Regions from separate parts of the Streptomyces sp. NPDC052042 genome, predicted to be linked through region 1. Evidence: riboswitches for the same ligand, from Rfam matches in the RefSeq annotation. Region 1 holds a riboswitch; the other holds the start of a gene.
The links. A riboswitch is a leader RNA that binds a small molecule or an ion and turns the genes downstream of it on or off. The one in region 1 is predicted to bind S-adenosylmethionine.
Positions count from the first base shown of each region.

Region 2: linked by a shared signal. The riboswitch ahead of thrC (threonine synthase) and the one ahead of ACIHCL_RS01670 (aminotransferase class V-fold PLP-dependent enzyme) in region 1 are both predicted to bind S-adenosylmethionine.

Region 1 is NZ_JBIUBU010000001.1:374,864-382,262, forward strand. Features, by position in the region: gene ACIHCL_RS01650 (NYN domain-containing protein) at 1-1,282, opposite strand, end outside; gene ACIHCL_RS01655 (hypothetical protein) at 1,317-1,559, opposite strand; gene ACIHCL_RS01660 (rhomboid family intramembrane serine protease) at 1,767-2,519, shown strand; gene ACIHCL_RS01665 (Lrp/AsnC family transcriptional regulator) at 2,516-2,797, shown strand; gene ACIHCL_RS01670 (aminotransferase class V-fold PLP-dependent enzyme) at 2,858-4,237, opposite strand; SAM riboswitch class IV at 4,578-4,695, opposite strand; gene trpD (anthranilate phosphoribosyltransferase) at 4,779-5,843, opposite strand; gene ACIHCL_RS01680 (cytochrome bc complex cytochrome b subunit) at 5,967-7,399, opposite strand, start outside.
Region 2 is NZ_JBIUBU010000002.1:18,601-25,999, reverse strand. Features, by position in the region: gene groL (chaperonin GroEL) at 1-815, opposite strand, end outside; gene ACIHCL_RS05390 (cold-shock protein) at 1,477-1,683, opposite strand; gene ACIHCL_RS05385 (MoaD/ThiS family protein) at 2,141-2,419, opposite strand; gene thrC (threonine synthase) at 2,453-3,790, opposite strand; SAM riboswitch class I at 3,809-3,936, opposite strand; gene ACIHCL_RS05375 (glucosyl-3-phosphoglycerate synthase) at 4,090-5,052, shown strand; gene ACIHCL_RS05370 (trehalose-6-phosphate synthase) at 5,260-6,684, shown strand; gene otsB (trehalose-phosphatase) at 6,921-7,399, opposite strand, start outside.

The DNA of each region.
Region 1 (7,399 bases):
GGTCGGTGGAGACCACCACGACCGGGCGTCCCGGCGGTTCGGCGCGGGTCAGTTGGCGGATGAGCTCGTCGGCGGTCACCCCGGGCTTGCTGAACAGCACCCGGACCCCGCGCGGCGGCGCGAGCAGCACCGGGGCGGCGAGTTCGGCCCCGTCGAAGACACAGGTCATCTCGGCGCCGCTCTGCGCGGCCAGCACCGCGAGACCGCCCAGCAGCCGCAGCCGCTGCTTCTCCAGCGGAAGTTGGGGATAACCGGTCTTGGTGACGTTGTAGCCGTCCACGATCAGGTGGGCCTGCGGCAGCGCGAGCAGTTGGTCGAGCAGGGCCGGGTCGTCCTCCGAAAGCGCCCTGGCCGCAATGTCTTTGGGCGAGATCTGGCCCGGCTCGACCGCGTCGACCCCGTCCGCCGGGCGGATCGAGGCCGGCGGCAGGGCCAGTTCACGGCGGAGCCCCCGCGCCGCGTCGAGCACTGTGTCCAGCAGCAGGCGCAGCCGCATGTCCTCGACCGAGCGGCCCTCACGCGCGGCCCTGCGGCCCGCCTCGGCGGACGCCTCGGCCTCGCCGAGCCGCGCCTTGAGCCGGCGGCTCTCGCTCTCCGCGGCGGAGACCTGGGCCGCCGCCTCGGCGCGCACGGCGTCGATCTCGGCCTGGCTGCGGCGCAGCGCCGCCTCGCCGCGCTTGACGTCGCTGACCGCACTGCGCAGCTTGCGCCGGAGGGAATCGGCTTCCCTGCGGGCGGCGTCCAGTTCGGCGCGCAGCCGTTCCGTCTCGCTCTTCGTCTGGGCGCGGGCCTGGTCCAGCTCCTCGCGCAGCCGCTCCAGCTCGCGGCGGCCGGCCTCGTCGGCGCGCTCGGCCTCGACCCGCTGGACCTCCTCCCCCGCGGCAGCGACCAGCTTCACCCAGCCCGCAGGACGCAGCACATAGGCGGCCGCGGCGACGTCCACCGGGTCGGCGGCGGCGGGCGGCGCCCCGGACTCCAGGGCGACCGCCAGCTCCGGCTGCTGCTCCTTGAGCCGTTCACCGATACGCTGCCGGAACAGCGCGTCGCTCTCCAGCGTCGCCGCCATCGCGTTCCCGGCGAACTTGGCGCGACGGGTCGGCGTGAAGCGGGCGTACTGCCTCAGTGGGGACGGGAGTTCGCTGATCGTCAGGTCGCCGAACGCGTCCGAGACGAGCGCCACGACCCGCCGCCGTACGCCTTCGGGAAGCGGCCGGTCGAGCACCTCGGCAGCGCCGTCGGCCGCCCCGGCCGACTCGGTGCCGCCTGCGGGCTGCTCCACCATCCGTCACCCCAAATCGACTATGCGTGCGACTCCGTCAGGAGTCGGCACCCGGCCTGGCGACCAGTTCGATCTGGTCCACCGCGTTGCACCAACGGCAACGCACCGACTCGATGGTCTCACTGACCACCTCGCGCTCCTCGACGGTGGCCTCACCGGCCAGGTCGAGGTGGACGTACTCGACGGTCTTCGAGGAGCGGGTCACGTCGAACCGCGTGAGGTTGCCGCAGAGCGTGCAGCGCCAGCGAGTCCCGTCGGTCGGCTGCGGAACCGTCGTCATCGTTGCGTCCTCTTTCGTCGAGCCTCGTGCCGTCTGCTTCAAGATCTCGCGGTGCGCCGTCGAACTGCGGATCGCCCGGCCTCCGGAGCGGCGAAGGGCGGTCCTCACCGCCCTCCAGCCCCTCTCTTAACCCTACGGCCTTGCCGCGTCGGCCCGTCACGGCGAGGCGGTCTGTCCCGTTCCCTCCGCTTGCGTCATGCTCTGTTCATGATCGATCTGCGAGCTGCGGCCGGCAGGCTGACCAGCGGACTCCTACGGACGGTCACCTCGGGCGGACCACTGGTCGCCCACACCTTGATCGCCGTGTGCTGTCTGATCTTCGCCCTCGGCCCGCTCTCCGGCCTGCGCCCGCCCCACGGCACCGCCGACGCCGTGCTCGCCGCGCAGGCCGGCTACTTCGAACGCTGGGGAGTGATCCCGAACGAGTTGTGGAACGGCTCCGGACACGTCCTGCTCACCCCGCTCACCGCCCTCTTCGTGCACGGCAGCTGGCTGCACCTGCTGGGGAACATGCTGTTCCTGTACGTGTTCGGGGCGATGACCGAGGAACGCATGGGGCGCGTCGAGTTCACCCTCTTCTACGTCGTCTGCGGCTGTCTCGCCCTGGTCGCCTACGCCGCCGCGCACGCCACCTCCGATCAGACGCTCGTCGGCGCCTCGGGGGCCATCTCGGCGGTGCTGGGCGCCTTCCTGTACCTGTTCCCCAGGGCCAGGGTCACCAGCCTGTTCCCGTTCCTCTTCTTCCTGCCGCTGCGCTTCCCGGCCTGGATCGTGCTCATCTTCTGGTTCGTCCTGCAGTGGCTGGCGGTCCGGAACGCCGGCGACGGGGGGCCGGGCGTGGCCTATCTGGCCCATGTGGTCGGTTTCGCCCTCGGCTTCTTCTACGCCTGGGGGCGCTACCGGCGGACGGATAGAGTGAAGGCCCCAGCAGCGGCCACCGAGGGAGAGAACCAGCCGTGATCAGCGCGATCGTGCTCATCAAGACCAGCGTGGACCGGATTCCCGAGATCGCCGAGGCCATCGCCGCGCTGGACAACGTCAGCGAGGTCTTCTCCGTCACCGGCACCTACGACCTGATCGCCATGGTCCGGGTGGCCCACCACGACGACCTGGCGGACGTCATCCCCGGCCGGATCAGCAAGATCCCCGGCGTCGAGGCCACCGACACGCACGTGGCCTTCCGCACGTACTCGCAGCACGACCTGGAGGCCGCCTTCAACATCGGCCTCGACGCGTAGCGTCCCGGCCCGCGACACCCTCGGCAAGGGCGGACCCGCCCCGCCGAGGGTGTCATGCGCTCATCGGAGCTGCGTCTCGCCCCGGTCCGGGACGCAGCGCCCGCCCTCGGTGCGGTACGTCCACCGGGCGCCCTGGGCGACCAGCTCCTTGACCGCGCACACGAAGCGCTCGACGTGCTCGTCGGGCGTACCCGCGCCGAAGCTCACCCGGATCGCGTTGAGCGAGGGCTCCCCCGGCCCGGCCTCCGGCGCGCCGCACCCCCCGGCCTCCCGCGGGTCGCCGCCCAGCAGCGTGCGGACCAGCGGGTGGGCGCAGAACAGCCCGTCGCGGACCCCGATGCCGTACTCGGCGGAGAGCGCCGCGGCGAAGTGCGAGCTGTTCCAGCCCTCCACCACGAACGAGATGACGCCCACCCGCGGCGCGTCGTCGCCGAACAGCGAGAGCACCGTGACCTCGGGGACCTCGGCGAGCCCGGCGCGGACGGCGGCGACGAGGCGCTGCTCCCGGACGACCAGGTCGTCGAAGCCCGCCTCGGTGAGCGCCTTGCACGCGGAGGCGATGGAGTACGCGCCGATCACGTTGGGGGAACCGGCCTCGTGACGGGCGGCGGTGGTGTGCCATTCGACGTCCACACCGCCGTCGGCACGGCGGGCGACCTTGCGCGAGGCGCCGCCGCCGGCCAGGTACGGTTCGGCGTCCCGCAGCCAGTCGGCCCGGCCCGCGAGCACGCCCGAGCCGAACGGCGCGTAGAGCTTGTGCCCGGAGAAGGCGACCCAGTCGACGTCCAGTTCGGCGATGTCGACGGGGTGGTGCGGGGCGAGCTGCGCGGCGTCCAGCACGATCCGGGCGCCGTGCGCGTGCGCGACGGCCGCCAGCTCCTCGACCGGCCACAGCTCGCCGGTGACGTTGGAGGCACCGGTGACGCAGACCAGCGCGGGGGCCGCGGGGTCGCGGTCGGCGAGCGCCCTCTCCAGCGTCTCGACGGCCTGGGCCGGGGTGCGCGGGGCGTTCAGGTACGTCACCCGGGCCTCGCGCCACGGCAGCAGCGAGGCATGGTGCTCGGTCTCGTACACGAACACCTGGCAGCCGGCGGGAACGACCGCGGCCAGCAGATTGAGCGAGTCGGTGGTCGACCGGGTGAAGACCACCTGGTCGTCGGGGCGGCAGCCGAGGAACTCGGCGACGGTCGCGCGGCTGTTCTCGAAGAGGTCCGTGGAGAGCTGCGAGAGGTACCCGGCGCCGCGGTGCACGCTGCCGTAGTACGGGGCGTACGCGGCGATGTCGTCCCAGACGCGCTGGAGGGCCGGGGCGCTCGCGGCGTAGTCGAGTGCGGCGTAGGCGACTTCACCCCCCGTGACCAGAGGGACCGTCACATCCCTGCCCAGAACCGGCAGAGGGGAACAAAGCGACTGGTCGGCGGCGGCGGTGAGGACAGACATGGCGAACTCCCGTGGCAGGCAGGCGAAAGGCGCGCGCCGCCGGATACGCGGCAGCGCGGCGAAAAGAGTGAAGGGGTGCGGAGAGGGACACGGACATCCCGGGCCGCGCCTGGCACATGCCGCCGTCCGCCCGTGGGGCGGGGCGCGTGGCGTCCGGTACGTGCGACCGCGGGCGGAGAATCATCCGGATGTATCCGGATGACTCCGACAACGCGGCGAGTGCGCGTACCGGGTGTCACGGGCCGGGCGGCTGGCCGGACACGGCCTAGCGCATTCGCTTGCTCACAGGAGACTCCCTAGGGACCAGGACCCCGGGGATGGGCATGCACTGATGCCGAGGGGCCCGCGCTTGCCGCAGACCTCACTGCCTGCGGCCCGGTCTTCACCCGGGGCACCCCGCCACGGACGGAGGGTTGCCGGACAGCGGGCCGGGGCCGTAGTCGCTGTCACTCATGACCTTCCTGCATCTTGCCATACACGGGTGAACGCGCAAGGGCGCGGTCCAGGATCCGGACCGCGCCCCGCGTCGCCTCCCGCCGGTTCAGGCGTTGCTGGCCGCCACCCAGCGCTCCAGTGCCCGCCGCGCCGCCCCGGAGTCGATGGACTCGGCGGCCCTCACGACCCCGGCGGCCAGCTGCTCGTTCAGCGTGTCGTCCGTCGGTTCCAGGGCGACCAGCGCCGCCGCCGAGTTGAGCAGCACGGCCTCCCGCACGGGCCCCCGCTCCCCGGCCAGCACCCGTCGGGCCACATCCGCGTTGTACGAGGGGGCGCCGCCGCGCAGCGCCTCGGCCGGGACCAGTTCCAGGCCGATGTCGCGCGGGTCGAACGCCTCCTCGCGCACCGCGCCGTCCCGGACCACCCAGACCCGCGAGGTCGCGGTCGTCGTCAGCTCGTCGAGACCGTCGTCGCCGCGGAAGACGAGCGCCGAGTTGCCGCGCTCGGCGAGGACCCCGGCGACGATGGGCGCCATCCGCAGATCGGCCACGCCGACGGCCTGGGTGCGCACCCGAGCCGGGTTGGTGAGCGGGCCGAGGACGTTGAACGTCGTCTGGGCGCCCAGCTCCTTGCGGGCGCGTGCGGCGTACCGCAGCGCGGGGTGGAACTTCACGGCGAAGCAGAAGGTGATGCCCGCCTCCTCGGCGACCTCGACCACGCGCTGCGCGCTGAGTTCCAGGTTGACGCCGAGCTTCTCCAGCACGTCGGAGGAGCCGCTCGCCGACGAGGAGGCACGGTTGCCGTGCTTCACGACCCTGGCGCCGGTGCCCGCGATGACTATCGCCGACATGGTGGAGATGTTGACCGTCTTGGCAAGGTCGCCGCCGGTGCCGACGATGTCGACCGTGCGGCCGGGGACCTCGATGATGTTGGCGTGTTCGTACATCGCACGCACCAGGCCGGACACCTCGTCGACCGTCTCGCCCTTGGCGCGCAGGGCCACCGCGAAGCCGGCGATCTGCACATCGGTCGCCTCGCCGCTCATGATCCGGTCCATGGCCCACGCGGTGTCGTCCGCACTCAGGTCCTCGCCGCGCAGCAGCGGGTTCAGCAGGCGGGGCCAGGAACGGTCCGCCACGCTGTCGCCGCCGACCGGGGTCACAACGTTCATGGTCCGCTCCTGGGTCCACAGCCGATAAAAGGATCGGCTCCCACCCTATCGAGCGCCATGGACAGCGAAGAGCCCCGTCCATCGGGTGGACGGGGCTCTCGCCGTGGCGATCAGTTCAGGTGATCAGTGGTGGCCGTGGCCGCTGGTGATCTCCTTGTACTCCTCGACGGTGGGCTTGGCGACCTGACCGTTCTCGCCGTAGTAGCCCTTGCTGAGTCGGGCGCGCAGCTTCTGCAACGCGGAGACCTTGCGCTCGACACCGTTCTCGTCGACCGTCGGGCCGATCTCGACCGGCTCGTACTGCTCGTGCTGGGTGAGCGTGTGCAGCTGCTCGGGACCGAGCGGCTCGTGGATCTCCACGAACTCACCGTGCGGCAGGCGCTTGATCATGCCGGACTCGCGCCCGTGCAGCACCTTCTCCTTGTCACGGCGCTGGAGGCCGAGGCAGATCCGCCGGGTGATGACGAACGCGATCACCGGGCCCGCGAAGATGAAGATCCGGATGAACCAGGAGATGGCGTTGATCGACAGGTGGAAGTGCGTGGCCCACAGGTCGTTGCCACCGCCGATGAAGACGATGACGTAGACGGTGATCCAGGCGACGCCGAAGGCCGTCCGGGTCGGCGCGTTGCGCGGGCGGTCCAGCAGGTGGTGCTCGCGCTTGTCACCGGTGATCCAGGACTCGAGGAACGGGTAGACCGCGATGGCCACGAGTACCAGTCCGAAGACCATCAGCGGGATGAACACACCCAGGGCGAGCGTGTGACCCCACAGGTTGATCTCCCAGCCCGGCATCACTCGGATCAGACCCTCGGCGAAGCCCATGTACCAGTCGGGCTGGGCGCCGGTGGACACCTGGTCCGGACGGTACGGGCCGATGTTCCAGACCGGGTTGATCGTGGCGATCGCCGAGATGATGGCGATGATGCCGAAGACCAGGAAGAAGAATCCACCCGCCTTCGCCATGTACACCGGCATGAGCGGCATGCCGACGACGTTCTTCTGGGTGCGGCCGGGGCCGGGGAACTGCGTGTGCTTGTGGTAGAAGACGAGGATCAGGTGCGCCACCACGAGACCGAGCATGATGCCCGGCAGCAGCAGGATGTGGATCGAGTAGAACCGGGCGACGAAGTCGTGGCCGGGGAACTCTCCGCCGAACAGGAACATCGAGATGTAGGTGCCGACGATCGGCATCGACAGGATCGCGCCCTGGGTGAAGCGGATACCCGTACCGGACAGCAGGTCGTCCGGGAGCGAGTAGCCGGTGAAACCGGTGAACATGCCCAGCACGAACAGCAGGAAGCCGAACAGCCAGTTGATCTCACGCGGCTTGCGGAACGCGCCCGTGAAGAAGACGCGCATCATGTGCACGAACATGCTGGCCAGGAAGATCAGCGCGGCCCAGTGGTGGATCTGGCGGACCAGCAGACCACCGCGGACGTCGAAGCTGATGTTCAGCGTCGAGGCGTACGCCTCGGACATCTTGATGCCCTGCATCGGCTCGAACGAGCCGTGGTACACGACCTCGTTCATGCTCGGATGGAAGAACAGCGTCA
Region 2 (7,399 bases), on a different contig from region 1:
ACGGACTTGAAGGTGCCACGGATCTTGTTGACGACCAGGGTCGACAGGGCCTCGCCCTCGACGTCCTCGGCGATGATCAGCAGCGGCTTGCCGGACTGCATGACCTTCTCCAGCAGCGGAAGGAGGTCCTTCACGTTGCTGACCTTGGAGTTGACGATCAGGATGTACGGGTCGTCGAGGGACGCCTCCATACGCTCCATGTCGGTGGCGAAGTACGCCGAGATGTAGCCCTTGTCGAAGCGCATACCCTCGGTGAGCTCCAGCTCCAGACCGAAGGTCTGGGACTCCTCGACGGTGATGACGCCTTCCTTGCCGACCTTGTCCATGGCCTCGGCGATGAGCTCACCGATCTGGGTGTCGGCGGCGGAGATGGAGGCCGTCGAAGCGATCTGCTCCTTGGTCTCCACATCCTTGGCCTGCTCCAGGAGAGCGGCGGAGACGGCCTCGACGGCCTTCTCGATGCCCCGCTTGAGGGCCATCGGGTTGGCACCCGCGGCGACGTTGCGCAGGCCCTCGCGGACGAGAGCCTGGGCGAGAACGGTGGCGGTGGTCGTACCGTCGCCGGCGACGTCGTCCGTCTTCTTGGCGACCTCCTTGACCAGCTCCGCACCGATCTTCTCGTACGGGTCCTCCAGCTCGATCTCCTTGGCGATGGACACACCATCGTTGGTGATCGTGGGGGCGCCCCACTTCTTCTCAAGGACGACATTGCGACCCTTGGGGCCAAGGGTGACCTTGACGGCGTCAGCGAGCTGGTTCATGCCGCGCTCGAGACCGCGCCGGGCCTCCTCGTCGAACGCGATGATCTTGGCCATGTGAAGTGGTCCTCCCGGACAGGGGTGGATTTTCTCCGGACCGAGTGGCGCCCGCGACGGACGGCCTGCGTACCGGTGGTTCCTTGCCCCACCGGACCTGCGGACCTCACCGGCCCGGCCCAAGTCTGTCACTCTCACCCGGAGAGTGCTAACGCCAATGATTAGCACTCGACCCCCGAGAGTGCAAGCGTCCCCCTCGGGATGTGGCCAACCCCGGACGCCGGACGGAGGCGGTGGGAGGCTCGCCTGAACCCGGACGGACGCACCCCCCGAACGGTCCGTACGAACGGGCCGCCAGAACGCTCCCGCACGCCCCCGCGTCCCGGTGAGCGCGCGCGTGAAGGCGCGCGCTCGCGTACACGCACCCGGGCGCGCAGGGTCAGCAGGGTTGTACGCGCACCCGGGTGCTCCTGGCTGACTGAGGCGCGCACCGGTGCATACGGCGGATGCGCGCACGGCGGGCGTTCAGCACACACGGCCGGGGCACACACGGCCGGGCACGCACCGCGGGCACCCGGCACGCACGGCGCGGGGCGCCCGCGCAGCCGGGGCGCAGGAGGGCCGACGGCGCGGGAACATGCGGAGGGCCCGCCCCTGGGTGCTCCCCGGGAACGGGCCCTCCGCACGAAAGTGGTGTCGTTGGTGGCCGACCGCGCCGAACTCAGCCGACGGCGAGCTTGACCATGTCCGCCTGCGGCCCCTTCTGGCCCTGCGAGATCTCGAACTCAACTCGCTGACCCTCTTCGAGGGTGCGGTAGCCGTCCATCTGAATCGCGCTGTAGTGGACGAAAACATCCGCACCACCGTCGACCGCGATGAAGCCGTACCCCTTCTCCGCGTTGAACCACTTGACGGTGCCCTGAGCCATGCCTAACTCCCCTATTACTGGCCCTTGCGCAGGACCGCACTTCGCGGACCCGGGTCAGAACTCACCCTCCGACAGGAGAGGGTGTGTGCGCCGGAACGCGTCGACCGCGGCTGAATGTATCTGCCCAACTGCCCCCTGCAACAGGTCAATCGGACGAGAATTCTGGGCAGCATCGATCGCCCGGATCTGAAGAATTCATAAGATCCCAGGGCAAGTCGGGCCGGGCAAAAGTGACTTATGACTCAGGAAGATCGCGCACTTTGGCCACTTCTTATCGTGACCGGGCGCATTTTCATTGGCGGGCGGCACGTGAAGCTGGGGGGACTTCCCCCACTCTACCGCGCTCAACCATGCAGAATTGCCCCCTCCGCTTTCTTCTCGGAGAGGGCAATTCGGGTAATGCCGGGAAATCTTCGGCCGTTGGCGGCAGCCGACGGCGTGGGGAGCCGCCGGTCCGTCAGCAGCCGCCCGCGACGGCGGGGATGATCGAGATGCCGGCGCCGTCCGGGGTCGCCGTCCCCAGGCCGTCCTCGAAGCGCACGTCGTCGTCGTTGACGTACACGTTCACGAAGCGGCGGAGCTTGCCCTGGTCGTCCAGGACACGGGCGGCGATGCCCGGGTGGTTCCGCTCCAGGGACTCGATGACCTGGGAGAGGGTCTCGCCCTCGGCCGGGACCTCGGACCGGCCGTCCGTGTAGGTGCGGAGGATGGTGGGGATACGGACCTTGACGCTCATGGTGGATGTGCCTTTCTTCGGTCGCGGTGGGTGTCAGGCAGTGGCGAGGCCGGCGGCGCGGAAGGCGTCCAGGCTCGGACGGATCGTCGCGGTCGCCTGCGAAGTGGCGGCCACCGCGTCCAGGGTCTTGAGCCCGTCGCCGGTGTTGAGGACGACGGTGGTCAGCGACGGGTCGAGCAGGCCGTTCTCGATCAGCTTCTTCGTGACGCCGACCGTCACCCCGCCCGCCGTCTCGGCGAAGATGCCCTCCGTGCGGGCCAGCAGCTTGATCGCGTCGACGATCCGCTCGTCGTCCACGTCCTCGACCGCGCCGCCGGTGCGGCGGGCGATGTCCAGGACGTACGGGCCGTCGGCCGGGTTGCCGATCGCCAGGGACTTGGCGATGGTGTCGGGCTTCTGGGGCCGTACGACGTCGAGACCGGCCTTGAAGGCGGTGGAGACCGGGGAGCAGCCCTCGGCCTGGGCGCCGAAGATCTTGTACGGCTTGTCCTCGACCAGGCCCAGCCCGATCAGCTCCTGGAGCCCCTTGTCGATCTTCGTGAGCTGCGAACCGGACGCGATCGGAACGACGATCTGGTCGGGCAGCCGCCAGCCGAGCTGCTCGCAGATCTCGTACGCCAGGGTCTTGGAACCCTCGCCGTAGTACGGGCGCAGATTGACGTTGACGAAGCCCCAGCCCTCCCCGAGCGGATCGCCGATGAGCTCCGAGCAGAAGCGGTTGACGTCGTCGTAGTTCCCCTCGATGCCGACCAGCTCGCCGCCGTACACCGCGGCCATGACGACCTTGCCCTGCTCCAGGTCGTGCGGGATGAACACGCAGGAGCGGAAGCCGGCGCGGGCGGCGGCGGCGCCCACCGCGCCGGCGAGGTTGCCGGTGGAGGAGCAGGAGAGGGTGGTGAAGCCGAAGGCGCGGGCGGCCTCGACGGCGATGGCGACGACGCGGTCCTTGAAGGAGTGCGTCGGGTTGCCGGAATCGTCCTTGACGTACAGACCGCCGGTGACGCCCAGCTCGCGGGCGAGGTTGTCGGCCTTGACCAGCTTGGTGAAGCCGGGGTTGAGATTGGGCTTGTCCGCGACGTCGGCGGGCACCGGCAGCAGCGGCGCGTAACGCCAGATGCTGTTCGGTCCGGCCTCGATACGCTTCCTCAGCTCCTCCGGGGACCCGGTCGGCAGGTCGTAGGCCACTTCGAGCGGCCCGAAGCAGGAGGAACAGGCGAAGATCGGTCCGAGGGGGAAGCGCTCGCCGCACTCGCGGCAGGAGAGTGCCGCGGCGGGTCCGAGATCGAGGTCGGCGGGCGCGGTGCCGACGGAGGACTCGTCGGCGGAAGAAGCGGTGTTCGCTGAAGCGGTCGCAGCGGTCTGCACGGCCATGATGGCGGAGGCCCTTTCTCCTCATCTTCCTTGCGACGCGTTTCGCCGCAAGCCGGAATTGGCACCTTCCCCACCGTGACCTCGCGGTCGGCAGGGGGGTTGCCGGGACGTCAACGGGCCGTTCCCTCAGTCCCTCTGGATGAGCGCTATGGCACTGGAGCGGTGCTCCAGGCGTTTGTGGGCGGACCGACCCCGGCATGCGATGGTCGTCCGCGTTGTTCAAGACTGTAACCGAAGCACCGGACTGTTGAGATAGTCGTCCGAACCGCGAGATGGATCACATACAGGGAGTATCGACCGTGCTGGAAGAGGTGGAACGCTGGCTGACCAGGCGTTCCTGGTCGGTCGCCGACCGCCCGCTGGACAGGCTCCTCGCCGCCAGGGCGAAGGATCCTCGGCGCGGGAGTGTGAGCGTCGTACTGCCTGCGCTGAACGAGGAGGCGACCGTCGGCGAGATCGTCGCGACGATCCGGCGCGAACTGATGGAGAAGGTCGCGCTCGTCGACGAACTCGTGGTGATCGATTCCGGTTCCACGGACGCCACCGCAAAGGTCGCCCGGGAGGCCGGCGCCCGCGTGGTGCACCGGGACGACATACTCCCCCGCATACCCGCCCTGCCCGGAAAGGGCGAGGTGCTGTGGCGCTCGCTCCTGGTGACGCACGGTGACATCATCTGCTTCATCGACGCCGATCTGAGGGACTTCTCGGCGGACTTCGTCTCCGGTGTCGTCGGCCCGCTGCTGACCGACCCCGAGGTGGGGTTCGTCAAGGCGATGTACGACCGGCCGTTCGGCGACGGGCCCGGCGGGGCCGCGGGGCAGGGAGGCCGCGTCACGGAACTGGTGGCCCGGCCGCTGCTCAATCTGCACTGGCCGCGACTGGCCGGTTTCGTCCAGCCGCTGGGCGGCGAGTACGCGGCACGCCGCTCGCTGCTCGAACAGCTGCCCTTCCCCGTCGGGTACGGGGTGGAGCTGGGCCTCCTCGTCGACGCGCTGCACACGGTGGGCCTGGACGCGCTCGCCCAGGTCGACGTGGGTGTGCGCAAACACCGCCACCAGGACGGCCAGGCACTCGGCCGGATGGCGGCGGCGATCTACCGGACCGCTCAACTTCGCTTGTCCCGCGGGCATTTGGTGCGCCCTTCGCTGACCCAGTTCGAGCGCGGCGAGGACGGTTTCGTACCGCGCACCCATGCGGTGGACACGGAGGAGCGGCCTCCGATGCGCGAGATCGAGGAGTACACCTCGCGCCGCGCGGCCTGATGCCGTCGAACGCCGCCGACGTTGCCGGACGGCAACGGGCGGCAACGGGCGGCAACGGGCGGTGTGGTGCCGCGCGGGCCGGGCGGCGCCCGGCGCACCGGGTTCCGCACGGTGGCGTACGGCGTGGCCGTGCGCCACCCGGATGCCGCCGGACGTCGTCCGGCTTCGCGCGTTTGAGTGGTTCGCGATCGGGCTAGATTCCGCAACATGGTCTCCGAGCACGAAGCCCCGTCCGCCGAAGCCGGTGCCGCACGGTCCGGCGCTGCCGAAGCCACCGTCCTCGTCGCGTCGAACCGCGGCCCGGTGTCGTACACCTTGGAGACGGACGGGTCGCTCGGCGCGAAGCGCGGCGGCGGCGGGCTGGTCTCGGGGCTGAGCGCCGTCGACGACAAGCTGTGGGTGTGCTCCGCGCTCGGGGACGGGGACCGGGAGGCGGTCCGGCGCGGGGTCGGCGAACCGGGCGTGCGGATGCTCGACATCGCCCCGGCCGTCCACGCGGACGCGTACAACGGCATCGCGAACTCGGTGCTCTGGTTCGTCCACCACATGCTGTACCAGACGCCGCTGGAGCCGGTCTTCGACGCGGAGTTCCGGCGGCAGTGGGCATCGTTCGAGACATACAACCGGGCCTTCGCCGAGGCGCTCGCCGAGGAGGCGGGCCGGGGCGCGGCGGTCCTGGTGCAGGACTACCACCTGGCGCTGGTGCCCGGCATGCTCCGCGCACTCCGCCCCGACCTGCGGATCGGCCACTTCTCGCACACCCCCTGGGCGCCCGTCGACTACTTCCGGCTGCTCCCCGACGACATCGCGGAACAGCTCCTGCGCGGCATCCTGGGCGCCGACCGGGCCTGCTTCCTCACCCGGCGCTGGGCCGAGGCGTTCACCGCCTGCTGCACGGAGTTCCTGGGCGGGACGGGACGGACCGCGATCGGGGTGCACGGACTCGGCGCGGACGCGGACTTCCTGCGCCGACGCGCGCACGAGGCGGACGTGGACGAGCGGATGGCCGCGCTGCGCGAGCAGATCGGCCCCGGCCGGAGGACGATCGTGCGGGTGGACCGGACGGAGCTGTCCAAGAACATCGTGCGCGGCCTGCTCGCCTACCGCGCACTCCTCGACGAGCGGCCCGAATGGCGCGAGCGCGTCGTCCACGTCGCCTTCGCCTACCCGTCGCGACAGGATCTGGCCGTCTACCGCGACTACACCGCCGAGGTCAGGCAGGTCGCCGACGCGATCAACGAGGCATACGGCACGCCGGGCTGGACACCGGTCGTGCTGCACGTCAAGGACGACTTCGCCCGCTCGCTGGCCGCGTACCGGCTGGCCGACGTGGCGCTCGTCAACCCGATCCGCGACGGCATGAACCTGGTCGCCAAGGAGGTCCCGGTCGTCTCCGACCACGGCTGCGCGCTGGTGCTGTCCCGGGAGGCGGGGGCGTACGAGGAGCTGGGCGGCGACGCGGTCGTGGTGAACCCGTACGACGTGTCCGCCACGGCGCGTGCCCTGCACGAGGCGCTGACGATGGCGGACGGTGAACGAGCCGAACGCACGCGGCGGCTGGCCGCGGCGGCGGTCGCGCTGCCGCCGCAGCAGTGGTTCCTGGACCAGTTGCGCGCGCTGCGGGAGGAGTGAGCGGGGCCGGGGGCGGGAGACCCGTCGGCGGCGTGCGACCAGGGCCACCGGGCGCATGTCCGGGAGTGTGTCCGCCAGGGGCGCCCGGCGACTCTTCCTCCGAAGGAGCGCGGCGCGGCCGGGCCCGCCCGGGGCCGTCAAGGTCTGCCGGGTCTGCCAGATCCGTCAGATCGGCCACATCCGTCAGTGGCGTTCGACGGGGCGGGCCGTCCGGACCTCTTCGGCTCCGGACCGTTTCAGAGGCGTGCGGCCAGGGCCGCCAGGTAGCGGACGACAGCGGCCGGGCCGTCCAGCAGGAGATCGGCACGGTCGGCCAGTTCGGCGACCTCGGCGCTGCCGCTGCAGATCAGGAGGCCGGGGATGCCGTCGGGGCCCTCGGTGCGGAGCTTCTCGACGGCCGCGTACGCGGCGAGGTCGCCGAGGTCGTCGCCCGCGTACAGGACGGACTCGGCGCCCGTCTCGCGCAGGTACCGCGCGAGCGCGACCCCCTTGTCCATGCCGGGCGGGCGCAGCTCCAGCACCAGACGGCCGGGTTCGACGATCAGCCCGTGCCGGGCGGCGAGCTCACCGAGGGGTTCGCGCAGCGCCTCGAAGGCGCCCTGCGGGTCGGCGGCGCGGCGGGTGTGGACGGCGAGCGCCCGGCCCTTCTCCTCGATCCAGGTGCCGTGCCAGGCGCCGTGCCGGTCCAGCACTCCGGGCAGCTCGGCGCGGACCG